Regions from separate parts of the Neosynechococcus sphagnicola sy1 genome, predicted to be linked through region 1. Evidence: riboswitches for the same ligand, from Rfam matches in the RefSeq annotation. Region 1 holds a riboswitch; each other region holds the start of a gene.
What was found. Region 1 has a riboswitch for cobalamin ahead of DO97_RS10830 (HupE/UreJ family protein). Riboswitches for the same ligand answer to the same signal wherever they lie in the genome.
Positions count from the first base shown of each region.

Region 2: linked by a shared signal. The riboswitch ahead of DO97_RS04640 (CbtB-domain containing protein) and the one ahead of DO97_RS10830 (HupE/UreJ family protein) in region 1 are both predicted to bind cobalamin.
Region 3: linked by a shared signal. The riboswitch ahead of DO97_RS18990 (sirohydrochlorin chelatase) and the one ahead of DO97_RS10830 (HupE/UreJ family protein) in region 1 are both predicted to bind cobalamin.

Region 1 is NZ_JJML01000022.1:10,269-15,385, reverse strand. Features, by position in the region: gene DO97_RS26415 (slr1658 superfamily regulator) at 1-330, shown strand, start outside; gene DO97_RS10845 (slr1659 superfamily regulator) at 381-722, shown strand; partial or broken gene DO97_RS10840 (allophycocyanin) at 895-1,381, shown strand; gene DO97_RS27625 (LCP family protein) at 1,588-2,415, opposite strand; partial or broken gene DO97_RS27620 (hypothetical protein) at 2,481-2,537, opposite strand; cobalamin riboswitch at 3,283-3,423, shown strand; gene DO97_RS10830 (HupE/UreJ family protein) at 3,454-4,137, shown strand; gene DO97_RS26400 (metal ABC transporter substrate-binding protein) at 4,134-4,454, opposite strand; gene DO97_RS10825 (metal ABC transporter solute-binding protein, Zn/Mn family) at 4,417-5,097, opposite strand.
Region 2 is NZ_JJML01000008.1:56,168-61,284, reverse strand. Features, by position in the region: gene DO97_RS04650 (pentapeptide repeat-containing protein) at 55-558, shown strand; partial or broken gene DO97_RS04645 (5-(carboxyamino)imidazole ribonucleotide synthase) at 563-1,748, shown strand; RNA gene ssrS (6S RNA) at 1,776-1,958, shown strand; cobalamin riboswitch at 2,016-2,166, shown strand; gene DO97_RS04640 (CbtB-domain containing protein) at 2,188-2,379, shown strand; gene DO97_RS04635 (hypothetical protein) at 2,426-3,631, shown strand; partial or broken gene trmD (tRNA (guanosine(37)-N1)-methyltransferase TrmD) at 3,823-4,532, shown strand; partial or broken gene glsA (glutaminase A) at 4,674-5,117, shown strand, end outside.
Region 3 is NZ_JJML01000067.1:20,200-25,316, reverse strand. Features, by position in the region: gene cysS (cysteine--tRNA ligase) at 1-1,479, shown strand, start outside; gene DO97_RS19000 (DUF29 domain-containing protein) at 1,555-2,070, shown strand; gene DO97_RS25485 (hypothetical protein) at 2,105-2,503, opposite strand; cobalamin riboswitch at 2,660-2,792, shown strand; gene DO97_RS18990 (sirohydrochlorin chelatase) at 2,848-3,903, shown strand; partial or broken gene DO97_RS18985 (HhoA/HhoB/HtrA family serine endopeptidase) at 3,992-5,117, opposite strand, start outside.

The DNA of each region.
Region 1 (5,117 bases):
GCAGTTAAATATAGTGATATCTCAGCTAAGATGCCGATTAGCATCACCCTCTATCTTTATGCAGAGGCCATTATTTTCCAGGTCATTAACTATGCCAATCCCCTAAATGTTGAGAAATACCAGCAATTTATTCAGGATTTTCTCTCGTCAGATGCCGATGAATTCTATGCGCGTCAGCTTGAGAATGCAGCCCTAGGAACTGGAGCGTCGAATATTGGGATCATCACCATGATCAACGACTATTCCGCGAAATTTGGCTGGCGGTTCCAGCCCATGGCAGCGAACCCCGAGGTAGTTCGCGTCAGCGTTATGGCCTATCTAGAGGCTTAGACCAAACGAATGAGAACGGTTGCCACAAACTTGGCTGGGAGTGATGGGACGTGGAGATTCAGACAGACGATTACAGTATTTGGTACGAACCGGAAGTGACAACGGTCTTCTTCCGAGGCTTTCTCCGCTTAGATGGGATGAAGGAGTATGAACCCATTATGGATCTCCTACTCCATGCAATTGACCAATCCTCTTCCTGTACGCTAAACCTACAGGAACTAGAGTTTCTCAACAGCTCTGGGATCAGTATGCTGTCAATGTTTGTTGTCAAGGTACGTCAGCGAGGGGATGTGCAACTGGTGTTACAAGGGTCAGACAAAGTGCTTTGGCAGACGAAGTCCTTAAAAAATCTCCAGCGTTTGTTACCCAGTCTCACCCTCAACTTCAGCTAACGTCACGCCTCACCCTTCTCTAGGAGAGGTGCCAAATCTAGGTTGCTTGGTGCCAACGGGTGACATCTTAGAAGACTGGCAAATTTGTAATCTATCTTAAAAAACACCGACAGTCGATAATACTGAAGCATCCTTCGGTACGATGGGAGTAAATCAGAAATAAGACAATACCATGAGTGTAGTTAGCCAAGTCATTCTTAAAGCCGACGACGAACTGCGCTATCCCAGCACCGGGGAGCTTAAGAGCATTGAAGAGTTTTTTCAAACAGGTGAGCAGCGGATGCGAATTGCCAGCGTCCTGACTGAAAACGAACGAAAAATTGTCCAAGAAGCCAGTAAGCAACTCTGGCAAAATCGACCTGATTTCATCTCTCCGGGGGGGAATGCCTACGGTGAGCGGCAGCGGGCGCTCTGTCTCCGAGATTATGGTTGGTATCTGCGTCTCATTACCTACGGTATTATCTCTGGCGATAAGGAGCCGATTGAAACCATTGGAGTCATTGGAGCACGGGAAATGTACAACTCTCTGGGGGTTCCTGTTCCGGGGATGGCGGAATCAATCCGCTGCCTGAAAAAACGCCTCTCTAGACTTACTCAGCCAAGAGGACGCAGCTGAAATTGCTCCCTACTTTGACTATCTTGTCCAGGCAATGTCCTAAACCGGGTGGGTCTAGTTCCTATTCCTGCTCCCTGACATCCAACCCCTCAGCATTCGAGTCCCTCTGGGAGCCGTGCCTCTCAGATAGTTGGCTCGAATGCTGATAAGCTGTTGTGCATCTAAAATGCATAAATTCTGGCGTGCCCCCCTTACAGCCAGGTGATCACCTTGGAAGAGTGAATGATGATCCCTGGTCAGTGGCCGACACTAAGGGGTGGCAAGTTGCTGCAAGCAATCCCGACCGATTTGAATTGTAATATCGGATTGCAAACTGCCAGTGCTTTCGATGCGGACTTCGCCAAAGCCCAGTTGCTGCCGCAGGGCTTCGGCACTGGCGAGATCTCCCTGCTGAGCGACAATTCGAGTCACCTTTAAGGACTCTTGCATTGGGTCAACAAGGTAGGTGTTGCCATAACCTGCCTGCTCTAGCTTGCGGACAAGTTCCCCTGTGATGCCATCCGCTCCAGTCGTGTTCTGGATGGCAACCCGCAAGCGGGCTGGATCAACGCCGGAGTTAGTTACAGTCCCTAGATCAAAGTATTGAGAGACCATTGTTTGAATGCGATCGCGATCGGGGAGCCAGTAGCTGGCATCGTATTCGCTGGGACGACTAAAATCTCCGGGCAGCATCAACATATTCACCCGAGAGCGATCGATGCCCGTGGCAAAACCAGCCAGCGCCAGCAATTCTTCAACGCTGAGATTGGTATCAATGTGAGATTGGATCACAGCAATAATTTGGGGCGATCGCGCCAAGGTCGTGGGGTTAAATGCCTGCTCAAATAAGGCTCGCATCACCATCTGTTGCCGCTGAATCCGCCCGATATCCCCATAATTGTCGTAGCGGAACCGCAGCAGTTGCAGTACTTGGGTGCCACTGAGGTGTTGCTTCCCGGCCTTGAGGTTGATGTACAGATGCTGACTATCATCCTGGTAATGCATATCTTTGGGGACGTAGATGGTGAGTCCTCCCAGGGCATCCACCAGCTTTTCCACCCCCTGAACATTAATGCGGACATAGCGATCAATCGCCACCCCCCCAATAGTTCGCTAATGGAACGGGCGCTTAGAGCTGGCCCACCGTAGACATTGGCAGCATTGATCTTGGTCACCCCATGCCCCTCGACATAGGTACGGGTATCGCGGGGAATTGACATCACCGTCAACTTCTGGGTCTCGGGGTTAAACCGTAGCAGTAGCATGGTATCAGTCAAGCCGTCAAAGGAATTGACCACGGCTTGATAGGGTAAATTGCGCAGTTCTGCGGGGAGGTGATTCACCTCGGTGGTCAATACTTTTGTTCCTAGCACCAGGATATTCACCGATCGCGTGAGGGCGGGCAACTGGAAGTTGCTGCTCGAAATGCGATCGCCTTGATGAAACACAGCTGCCTCTGCAGGGCTGAGATGGCGCTGCATCAGGGGGGTTTTGCCCATCGACATCGCCAGGAAGGCTCCGGCACTGGCACTGGCAGCAGCAATGGCCGTTAGCCCCAACAGCGGCAATATCCAGGAAAGGCCCCGTCGCTGCGATCTCTTGGGGGGGGGAGCGCTATATTTCCGAGGGCGCAATTGGGCTTTTCTCAAGTGTTGATGCGAATACTGACGAGTTGGCACTGACTTCCTCACACACGCAGCGGCTCATTAGCAAAAATTGCCCCAGTTTGCTTAGGGCAGACACAGGGAATCAATCACAAGTTCCCTAAAGTTGCATCCCCTAGCTTTCTTAATTTTCTGTCATATATTAGCCAATTATCGGTATAGCAAGATTGTGAAGATGATTTCAGCATACCAATAGACCTTTTGCAGGCAAATTTACCCGCGATGGTGATCGTCCGGCCTCTGGCCATCGCCCTTGCAGGGAATGCTGGCAAAGATGTCGTTGTGCAGTACAGTGAGAGAAATTTATCGGCTCTGGTAGGGAGCAGCTACCAGAGTTTTTGTACCAGCGGTGCAATAGCAGGGAAAGTTCGGTGTAAGTCCGACGCTGTCCCGCAACTGTCATGAGACCGAGGTCTCTCAGCCAGGATGCCTGCCGATAAGTGATCGGTTGATCGAGTGTGCGAGGTACACCATGAAATCTATATCCAGTATTTCCCCCCAGGTGCGAGAACCTCAATCCTGGAAACAGCGACAACTCCGAGCGATCGCCATTATTGCCGGGGTGAGCCTGTCCCTATCGAACGCCGCTCACCAAGCCCAGGCTCACCATGCCATGGGAGGGGGGCTCCCTGCAACTGCCTGGGAGGGGTTGCTCTCTGGACTTGCCCATCCGGTGATTGGCCTGGATCATCTCGCCTTTGTCGTGGCAATTGGGCTCCTCGCCGCTGGGCGTCATTGGGGGGCGTTGATTCCAGCAGCGTTTGTCGGTGCCGCGATGGTGGGAACAGGACTGCATTTGGGCAGCCTGGATCTCCCCGGTGCCGAAATCGCAATTTCCCTGAGTGTGTTGCTATTGGGCTTGATCTTAATCTGGAATCAACAACTCAATTTTGCCCTGATCACGGGCATTGCTGCGATCGCAGGCGTGTTTCATGGCTACGCCTATGGAGAGTCGATTGTGGGTGCTGAAATAACGCCCTTGGTGGCCTATTTAGTTGGTTTTACCCTGATTCAGGCCGCGATCGCCCTCTCGGCTTTAGGGGTGGGTCAGCTCCTTGCTGAGAAAGCAGCCCAATCCCTCATGCAGCTGAGACGGATCAGTGGTTATGCCTTTGCTCTAGTTGGGATTGCCTTTCTTGCTACTGCCCTGGCTTAGGGTTGAGCTTGGAAGGGGATAAAATTCCCCCCCAAGCCTTCCACTAGGGTCTGAGTATTTGCCGCCAACATTTTGGCGTAGGTATCCCCCTCACTCCCTGGCTCTCCTAGTCCATCGGCAAACAGTTCTCGGCTGGCAATTTGCACCTTGGCCTCCTGAGCAACGGTTGTCAACAGCTTCGGGTTGACCGATACCTCGGCGAAGATCGTGGGAATTTTAGCAGCTTCAATCTCCTCAACCAATTCCCTGACCCGAGCGGCGGTTGGCTTCTCGTCGGTGCTAATCCCCTGAAGTGACCCCCTCCACCGGAATCCCATAGGCGGCGGCATAATAACCCAAGGCATCGTGGGTGGTGATTAACTTACGGGAGGTGACGGGAATGGTCGCAATCTGGGAGCGAATCCAGGTATCTAACTGGGTGAGATGGTGGGTGAGCACCTGGGCGTTGTGGCGATAGCGATCTTTGTGACGCTGATCCAGCTGCGTCAGCTGCGTTTGAATCACCGCCACCATACGTACCCCATTCTGGGCGTTGTGCCAGACGTGGGGATCAGGATCGGCTGCGTTGAACATCAAGGGTTGAGGTACAGCCACCTCACCCACGGCCACCTTCGGAGCTGGATTAGAGGTGGCTTTGACCAATTTGATCAAACTCGGCTCAAAATTGTAACCGCCGTAGAGAATTAAGGCTGCGGTTTCGATCGCCTTCCGGTCTTCCGGTGTTGGTTGATAGACATGGGGGTCAGTTCCTGGCTTGACCAAACAGTTGAGAGCAACGGCTCCTTGGGCGATTTCTTGTGTGAGGCCGCAGAGCACACTAGTGGTGACAACCACCTGTAGTCTGGGACTGGCAGCGGGGGAGCCTGTGGCCTGGGGGGTAGGAGCATGACACCCACCCACAAAACTCACCATGATCACAAGGACGGAGGGTTTCCAGGGTAACCAACGGAGGGAAGACATAGGATGTTCATGCCAAAAAC
Region 2 (5,117 bases), on a different contig from region 1:
ACCCTAGCACATCGTCCAGCCTCCCGAAGCCATCGTCTCCTTCCCTCAACCTCCATGCAATTTTCTGGTTCGCTGCGCTTCCTACTGACAGGGTTACTGGTGATTGTCCTCCTGCTGGGAGTCCCTCCAGTTCTGGCTGCGGATTTCCCTCCTCCTCTTTCTTTTAGTAACGCCGAGCTTTCTCGTCGGGACTTTTCTGGACAGAGTTTACCCACCGCCGAGTTTTCCAATGCCAATCTGGAATTTGCCAACTTTGCCGGTGCTGACCTGCGCGGCGCGGTGTTAAGTGGCTCAACCATGACCAAGGTGAATTTACAGGGGGCAGATTTGTCCAACGCTATGGTGGATCAGGTGAACTTGCAGGGAGGGAATTTAGAGGACGCGGTGTTGAGTGGGTCGATTTTGCTGAGAACGTTATTTACAGGGGCAAAGATCACCGGGGCAGATTTTAGCGATGCGATTTTGGATGGAGCCCAATTAAAAAGCCTCTGTCAACAAGCCAGTGGGGTCAACTCCAAGACCGGGGTGGCAACCAGGGACTCCTTAGGGTGTGGCTGAGCGGATGAGCTTCCTGCAGCGAGTCGGTGTAATTGGCGGGGGACAACTCGCCGGGATGATGGCAGCGATCGCTCCCTCCCTGGGAATTGAGCTGGTGGTTCAAACCCCCGATGCCAGCGATCCAGCCGTGGCTGGGGCATCTCACACCATTTTGGCGGCGATCGCAGATAGGGAAGCCACGGCAGCATTGGCAACCTACTGTGAGGTGATCACCTTTGAAAATGAATTTATTGATCTCGAAGCTCTCTCTGCCTTAGCGGCTCACGGGGGTTTGCTTTCGCCCCAGTCTCACAGCCCTGGACCCCCCTCCTAGACAAGTACCAGCAACGTTGTTTTCTCCAGCAACTGGGTCTGCCGGTTCCCGCCGTTTTTTACCCTGGACTATCGGGGGAGAAGCCCTGGTAACACCCTTTACCCCCACCTTTCCGGTGGTTTTCAAGGCCCGACGCTGCGGCTACGATGGTCAAGGCACCTTGATCTTTCCCGACCAGGCGGCATTGGATCTGGCGTGGAGTCAGCATCAAGACCCCAGTAAAGCTTGGTTGACGGCACCTCTGATTGAAGCTTTCATTCCCTTTGAACGAGAACTGGCAGTGATTGCCGCCCGATCGGTAATGGGGGAAGTGGTGGTGTATCCCGTCGTTGAAACCCAGCAACATCAACAGGTCTGTCGCCGGGTATTGGTACCTGCCGATCTGCCGCCTCAAGTGATTCAAACGGCTCAAGCGATCGCCCAAACCCTCCTGACCGCACTGGAGGCCGTTGGTGTCTTTGGCATTGAATTCTTCTACACCGCTGAGGGCAAACTGCTGGTTAATGAGATCTCACCCCGCACCCATAATTCCGGTCACTACACCCTCGATGCCTGTGAGACCTCCCAGTTTGAGCAACACCTGCGAGCCGTGAGTCAGCTACCCCTGGGAAGTCCGGCTCTGAAATGTCCGGGAGCCGTGATGGTCAACCTCCTGGGCTATGAATATGCCAAAAGTGACTACTGGCTCAATCGGCAAGCCCTAGCAGCCATGCCTCAGACCTTTGTCCATTGGTATGGGAAAACGGAATCCCGTCCAGGGCGCAAGTTGGGCCATGTGACCGTGCTCCTCGACCAGGCATGTCGTGCCCAAGCCCTAGCGATCGCTGACCAGATCGAGTCTGTTTGGTATGGCAAAATAACTAATTCTGATCTTTAACAGCTGATCTGAGTAAAATGGGGGGGAGGTATGCTGCAATGTTGGTGACTGCCAATATTGTTTTTTGATCTATACCCTTTTCATCGGGAACGATCCCAGGCTGGCAGCAGTAGACCGGGCCAGTACCCGGAAACTTTAACCCAGCACGACAGTTCCCTCCTGGTTTTTACCAGGTCAAAAACTGAGGTAAGACGGCGTTGCGGTTGCCTTAACCGAATCAAGATACATGTTACAAAATGGTCTCGATGCGGACTTAGTAAAGTAAACTTCAGAAACACTTAGCACGGTTCTGGTGGGGATCAGCCATCAGAGGAAACGGGGAAAGTTTGGTGCAAGCCCAACGCTGTCCCGCAACTGTGAAAGAGCTGCTCCTTGGCGCTCTTCAGCCAGAATGCCCGCCGCTGCTTCTACCATGCTCCACTCATCTGCGAGGTATAAGATGACGGCTCAATCTCCGATTTCGACTCAGCAACAGGTTCGGCGCTGGACGCTCTCAACGCCTGTCCAAGCGACCCTCTACCTCTCGCTCTGTTCCCTCACACTCTGGACGCTCTACTTCACGACGTATCCGCCCATTCATGACCAGTTTCATTCCCTGCGTCATCATACCTTGCTGGTGGGTTGTCATTAAGGGCTGGCTATTTCCAACAGGTGTGGTGAAAGTTCAGGGTTAAGTAATGTCAAAATTCAAGTTCTCTGTTCTCATCAGTGCGGCTTGCCTGATGGGTATATTTTTCTATGGGTTGGTAGGGGTTTCTCAGTCTTCCCCACCGTCTGTGCGACTGACCACAATGCCCTCTGTCCAACAGATAATGCCGTTTGAAGCCGAGGCCACCAGCCCCCAGACTCCGGTACAGTTGACCCTGCAAGCAGTGGACGGGGCAGGTCATGCCCTGGAGAATGTCAATCTGCATCTGCAAATTTTGACGCCCAATCCAACGCCCTGGTTGACAACGGATTTCCCCATGGTGGAAGGTACTGAGCTGCTAGAAATGACAGCGATCGCCCCCCAAGGGATCTTAACCCTTCAGCAAATGTTACCGATTCGGGGGACTTACCAATTGCGGGTGCAAGCCACCCCAATCGTCCCCCATGCCTTTACCCCGATCGCCCAAACCCTAACCTTCTCTGTGTCGGAGAACTGGGTAAAGTATCGCAACTTTGCCATTCTAGCGGTGAGTTTTATTGATGGTCGGCCTCCGGGGGGGGCTGGGGTCATCGGAGAGCGATCCGCAATCCAGCCGGGAGCAATCGCGCCGCAATCCGTGCGGCTATTGCTGAGTGGGGCTATTGTGGTGGCGATCGCAGCCCTGCTCTGGATCAACATCAGCGCCGAACTGGCTCCATCCCCCCATTCGATGGCTATGTCACACGACATGGGAATGTCCCACGACATGGAAGTGCCGCCTGCGGTTGAGATCCCCACCCAGGCTCGATCTCAGGGATGGGAAATGCACCTCTCCGGCGATAGCCATGCCAGAGTCGGCCAACCCGCTCATTTACAAGTACAAGTGATGGACACCCAAACCCATCAACCCGCCACCGATGTGCTGTTGCGGATCACAACCACCCAACTGGAAAATCACTGGATTGCCTTTGCCTATGAAGGGATTCCAGATCCCCAGGGACAATTTGTCTGGCAGCAACAATTTTTTGATGGGGCTGCTCACCAAGTTACCGTGGAGGCAGCTCCCCAGGTAGGGGCAGAGCGGCAATTTCGCCCCTTTCAAGTGGGGCAGATCCTGGAAGTGGAGGGGGTAGCACCACCCCTGCGGGTGCGGATCATCACTCTCATCTACCTCACCACGCTGGTGGGGCTGGGGGTATTGCTGGGATTTCAATTACGACGGTGGCAACCCGGTCTGTCCTCGGCGCAGCAGTAAAACTTCTCCCCTCTCCATGGCCATGACTGCGGATAAGCACTAGATCTCTGGTCGGGGCTGATCTAGCATAGCTCTGTTGTCACTGTCAGCCAGATCTCCTGTGCAGCACGTAGATTTTTACGAGGGGCGATGGTCAACGATGCGACCTAGCTCTCCGCCCAAGACTGCTCTCCGAGCCTCGGGGAGGGGATATGCGCATTGATATTGTCACCTTGTTTCCTGATTTTTTTAGTTCCCCCCTGACTTCGGGACTCTTGGGGAAAGCCCTGACGAAGCAAATCGCAGTGGTTTTCCTGACAAACCCCCGTGACTTCACCACGGATAAACACCATCGGGTGGATGATGAACCCTATGGCGGGGGGGTTGGGAATGCTGATGAAGCCAGAGCCGATTTTTGCCGCAGTGGCATCCCTCCCCAGCCTCTCCCCCCGGGCTGGTGTTGTTGATGACACCCCAAGGGGAACCCCTAAAGCAAGAGCTGTTAAAGGAATTTGCCAGTAACTACGAGCAACTGGTGATTATCTGTGGTCACTACGAAGGCGTGGACGAGCGGGTGCTCCATCTAGTGGATCGGGAAGTTTCCCTGGGAGATTTTGTGCTCACCTGCGGTGAGATTCCAGCTCTGGCACTGATGAATGGCGTGGTGCGGCTGTTACCCGGCACAGTGGGGAAGGAAGCGTCTTTAAAAGCTGAAAGCTTTGAAGCTGGACTATTGGATTATCCCCAGTACACCCGACCCCCTGTGTTTCAGGGGTGGGCGGTGCCGGAGGTGCTCCTCTCAGGCAACCATGGGGCGATCGCCCAGTGGCGGGCTGAACAACAACACCACCGTACCCGCGATCGCCGACCGGATCTGTGGGCAGCATGGTTAGATGATCAACAACCCGGTTCCAACTCCTAAACGTTTCCCGTCAACGGTAGCGCTGAAATCCCTATGCTTGAAGCAGTTGAAAACGGCATTACCAGGCTGAAAAACCATCCCGCAGATCTGCAAGCCTTTCTAGAGGCGCTGCACCCAGCAGTACCACCCCCGTGGGGGATCGGCAAGGTGGCAAGCTACATTCCCGAACTGGCGAAGGTGAACCCTGACTTGTTCAGCATTTGCCTGGTGACGGTGGATGGGCAGGTGTTTGAGGTGGGGGATTTTCAACAACTCTTCACCATTCAGTCGATTTCGAAGGTCTTTGTTCATGGGCTTGCCCTCGAAGATCATGGGCGGGATTACTTGCTCACCAAGGTGGGTGTGGAGCCCACGGGGGATGCCTTCAATGCCATTATTTTGGATGAACATTCCAAGCGTCCCTATAATCCAATGGTCAATGCCGGGGCGATCGCCACGACGAGTCTGATTCAGGGCCAGGGGCCAGCGGAACGACTCAACCGCCTGCTGTCAATGTTTCGGCGCTATATCGGCCATGATGTTTACTTAGATGGAGCGGTGTTTGTCTCTGAACGCACCTCCGGACATCGCAATCGCGCCATGGCC
Region 3 (5,117 bases), on a different contig from region 1:
ACCCGTTGCAAGGAACTCTTTGAACCGCTAGAGCCTGGTCAGGTTCAGATGTATTGCTGTGGTGTCACTGTTTATGACTATTGCCATCTGGGACATGCCCGCTCTTACCTTGTCTGGGATATGGTGCGTCGCTACTTGCAATGGCGTGGCTATAGGGTGCATTACGTCCAGAATTTTACCGACATTGACGACAAGATTCTTCGCCGCGCCCAGGCAGAAAGTTCTTCCATGCAGACCGTTTCAGAACGCTACATTGCTGCCTATCACGAGGACATGGCAAGGCTGAATATTCTGCCAGCCGATGCCTATCCCCAAGCAACAGGGGTGATGCCTGAGATTATTGCTTTAATCCAATCCCTGATCGATCAAGGCTATGCCTACGCTGTGGATGGGGATGTGTATTATGCCGTGGATCGATTCCCCAGTTATGGCAAACTGTCGGGACGGCAGCTAGAGCAGATGGAAGCCGGAGCCAGCGGTCGGGTTGACGAAGCTGAACCGAAAAAGCGTCACCCCTTAGACTTTGCCCTCTGGAAAACAGCAAAACCTGAAGAAATAGGGGTGTATGAACCTTGGGATTCTCCCTGGGGAAAAGGTCGTCCAGGCTGGCACATAGAGTGTTCAGCCATGGTACAGCAGGCTTTTGGCAACAGCATTGATATCCATGCAGGGGGGATGGATTTGGTCTTTCCCCACCATGAAAATGAGATTGCCCAATCGGAGGCCGCAACCCAGAAACACCTGGCTCGTTATTGGTTACACAATGGTTTTGTCAATATTCAGGGAGAAAAGATGTCGAAATCTTTGAATAATTTCAAAACCATTCGGGATTTTCTCCAGGATTATCCGCCCATGGTCTTGAGGCTGTTTGTGCTGCAAGCCCATTACCGGAAGCCAATTGACCTGACAACAGAAGCAATTACCTCGGCACAGAATAGCTGGAAGACCCTTGATGATGCCTTAGTCGCGGGATTGCAACTCAATCAGAGCTATGGTTGGAAGACCGATGATCTTGACAACCGAGCATTGCTCGATACCCAGGCAATCGAACGGTTTGAAGCAGCAATGGATGATAATTTTAATTCACCGATCGCGCTTGCGGTACTGTTTGAGTTGGCGAAGGAGTTGATTCTCGGCAGTAACATCATGGTTCATGAACATATTACGGACGAGAGCAGGGTCTTGAATTCTCAGCGTCTAGAACCGAAATGGCGAACCTTTATCAATCTTCTCCAAGTTTTAGGCTTGGGGACTCCATCCACAGCCTCCAGGAAGAATGAAGATCTATCAGCGGACAGCCCAGGGCTGGTAAAAGATAGGATCAGCGATCTGGAAATTGCAGCACTTTGCCAACAGCGCCAAGCTGCCCGCCAGAGGAAAAATTGGGCCGAGAGCGATCGCATCCGGGATCACCTCAAAGCCCAGGGGATTGCACTGATTGATACCAAAGATGGTGAAACCCGCTGGCATTGTCTCTAAAGGGTGGCTGACGGTGATTGCGGGAGTCCAATCGCTGACTGTCTGGGTGGGGTAAGCTTGCCAAGCAATGGCACCATGGGCCAAAGTGATACTAACGATGGTAAGTTCCAGATGTTGGCGCACAATTGCCACTCCAAAACGTCTTTGTATCACAGCGATTTCTATGAATGGCTGACGACAACTGCCGAGCAATTGCAGCGAGGGAAGTTCCATGAGCTAGATATCGAAAACTTGGTCGAGGAGTTGGCAACCTTGGGGCGAAGTGAAAAGCCTGCTGTTCTCAGCAATCTAGAGATATTGTTAGTGCATCTCCTCCAGTGGCAGTATCAACCTGGTTTTCGATCAAATAGTTGGGCGGGTACCATTCGAGAGCATCGGAAGCGATTGCTCAGACTCCTGGAAGACAGTCCTAGTCTAAAAGTCTATCTACAAAACATCTTTGCCAGTGCCTATCTAGATGCCAGAGAACAAGCCGCCATTGAAACGGGTCTGCCATTAACGACCTTCCCAGAACGGGCTGCCTTCGAGGTTGATCAGGTGTTGTCCGGATCTGAGATTGAGCTGCCCAACGATTTAGGATTAGAGCCATGATCTGGAAGGTGATGGGTTGCAGACAGTGGCTGAACTAAGGTACGGAATCTGGTGCCGGGTGGATCGCTATCTCTGTGGGTGGGTTGCCGACGATTTCAGTGTTCGTTGGGGGTTCCAAGGAGACTGCAGCGGGTGTACTTGCACTGGTAGTCGCCAATGTCAACTGGATTAGCAGCGATCGCAGCGTCCGGCTGTAGATATAGGGCCAGCCGCCCTTGGCTTCAATATCCCGCAGCAGGGCATAGAGCCCCTGGCGATTGTCTGGGAGGGAGGTTTGGAAGTAGCCATCCCGGATTTCCCGGTGCAGTGATTCGAGGACTCGAAGGATTGCCAGCAGTGCCAGACTATCTCCCTGACGTTGATCTGCAAGGGTGCGAATGGTTGCAGCGATCGCCTGAAGTTCCGGCGATTCAGTCTGGGTATCATCCTTCATGCGGCCAAGATACTCCCTGAAGCTTTACAGTTGATCACTTTGGATGGTACGCCATTTTTTTGCAATTTTCGCTTTCTCGCCCCTGATCGCCCGTTGTATTTCCAGGGTAACCTGCCAACACATATTCATGCGTTGGGAGTTCTAGGCCGCTTCGGGCTAAGATAGCAGTGCATCTGTGAACCACCCGCAGCAAAGGGAAACTCCGGTGTAACTCCGGGGCTGTGCCGCAGCTGTAAGCACGTCCTTTCCATGGGCTTGCAAGCCAGAATGCCTTTGTTGAGCGCCCGGCGCTCCGTTGGTTCCCCAGTATTTCCTGCGATGCACAGGAAGGGACATCAAAACCTATGTTGATCGCTGACTTCAATCGACCCCAGCCCTCTCAGCCGGGGATGAGCTTTGCTCCGTTACCGTTGCAACGTCCACTGTTAATGGTGGGGCATGGCAGTCGTGATGCCGATGGCAGACAAGAGTTTCTCGACTTTGCCAGTCACTATCAGGCATTGGACTCGACCCGCCCGGTGGTGCCCTGCTTTCTAGAATTAACCCAGCCTTCGATTCAAGCGGGCATTGAGTGTTGTGTTGCCGCAGGCTATGAAGAATTCTCGGTGCTACCGATTTTGTTGTTTGCTGCCCGCCATAACAAGTTTGATGTCACCAATGAACTAGACCGGGCTAAACAGCGACATCCCCAGCTCAAGTTTTACTATGGTCGCCACTTCGGCATCACCCCTGGATTGCTGGATCTGTGGCATCAACGCCTTGCGGTACTGGATCAACCCGAGCAAAATCCCCAGGGCATTTCCCGTGCAGATACTGTTTTGCTGGTGGTGGGAAGAGGTTCTAGCGATGCCGATGCCAACAGCGATATCTATAAGCTAGCCCGGATGCTTTGGGAGGGCAGTGGCTACCTGACAGTGGAAACCTGTTTTATTGGCATCACCCATCCCCGCCTCGAAGAAGGATTCCGCCGCGCCCGCCTCTATCATCCGCAGCGAGTGATTGTCCTACCCTATTTTCTGTTTACGGGGGTGCTGGTGAAGAAAATTTTTGACATCACAGCCCAACAACAGCAACAGTATCCAGAAATTTCACTAACGTGCCTGCCCGAAATGGGAAAGCATCCCCAGTTGTTCCAGATTCTGCGCGATCGCGAGATTGAAACCCAATTAGGGCAAGTGCAGATGAACTGTGAAATGTGCAAGTTTCGGTTGGCAGTTGCCCAGCAAGCGGTCGCAGGCCATGGGCACTCCCACAGTTCTAGCTCCGACCATGACCATGGGCATTCCCACCATCATGATCAAGATCATAGCTATGAACACCATCACAACCATGGCTCTGGAGTTGTTGACCGGGAAGCTGACCTGACCTACTATCACCAGAGGGTTTGGCAGGTTCCCTAGGGGGCTGGCAAGTTTTTTGAGGAGTTGCAGCCCCCGAGAAATCTCCCCTTGAACAGGCTGTCACTCTCCACTAAAAGTTGTGGGAGGATTAGCTGTCGCTGTGAAGTTCAGCGGTGCGGATAGCCAGTTGTTGGGTTTGGTTCCCCCGTCGTACTTTCAATTGCAGCGTCTGACCCACACGGCTATTTTCCACCAGGTTCTGTAACTGCTCGGCAGTAGTGACCGCTTGGGCATCTACTTGGGTAATCACATCACCCCGGCGGATGCCAGCAGTGGCTGCTGGGGTGTTGGGCAGTACCCGGAGGACGATAACGCCATTGGTTTCAGGAATTAAGAAGGCCGAGTTAGGGTCTTCATTGTTTTCCTTTGCCAATTCTGGGGTCAGGGTTGTCATTTGCACACCCAGATAGGGATGGGCAACGGTTTCCCCCTTAACCAGTTGAGCCTCAACGGTCTTGGCTTTGTTAATCGGAATCGCAAAGCCGATCCCCATGGCATCCGCACGAATCGCAGTGTTGATGCCAATGACTTCCCCCCGATCATTGAGTAAGGGGCCACCGGAGTTGCCGGGATTGATGGCGGCATCGGTTTGAATGAAATCCACCCGCTTGTCGGGGATACCCACTTGAGAACTGGAACGATGCAGAGTGCTGACAATGCCTAGGGTGACGGTGTTATCCAACCCCAGGGGATTGCCAACGGCGATCGCCCAATCTCCAACTCTGACGCGATCCGAATCGCCTAGAGGGGCAACGGGTAAGTCGCTGCTGCCATTGTCAATCTTGACCACTGCTAAGTCGGTAACCTCATCGGCTCCCCGCACATGGCCTTGAAAGGTGCGGCCATCCTTTAGGGTGATGGTGACCTTATCAGCGCCATTGACCACATGGGAATTGGTAAGAATGATCCCGGTGCGGTCAATAATGAAGCCCGATCCCTGCCCCCGCAGCCGTTCTTCTCGGGGGGTAGCGGGGGGGTCATTTCCTCCCCAAAAAACCGTCGAAAAAAGGGATCATCCAGGATTGGATCAGGGCTACTGTGGGTCACCGTCATTTCCGTATCAATGCGAACAACCGCTGTCCCAATCCGATCAACCGCCGCTGCAACAAAGCTACCTTGACCGATCGCCTGGGTTGCCAGAGAGGGCTGGGTCGGGACTGCTGTAACTGCTGTAACTGCTGGAGCTGCTGCAGTGGTTGCCAGCGCCACAGGGG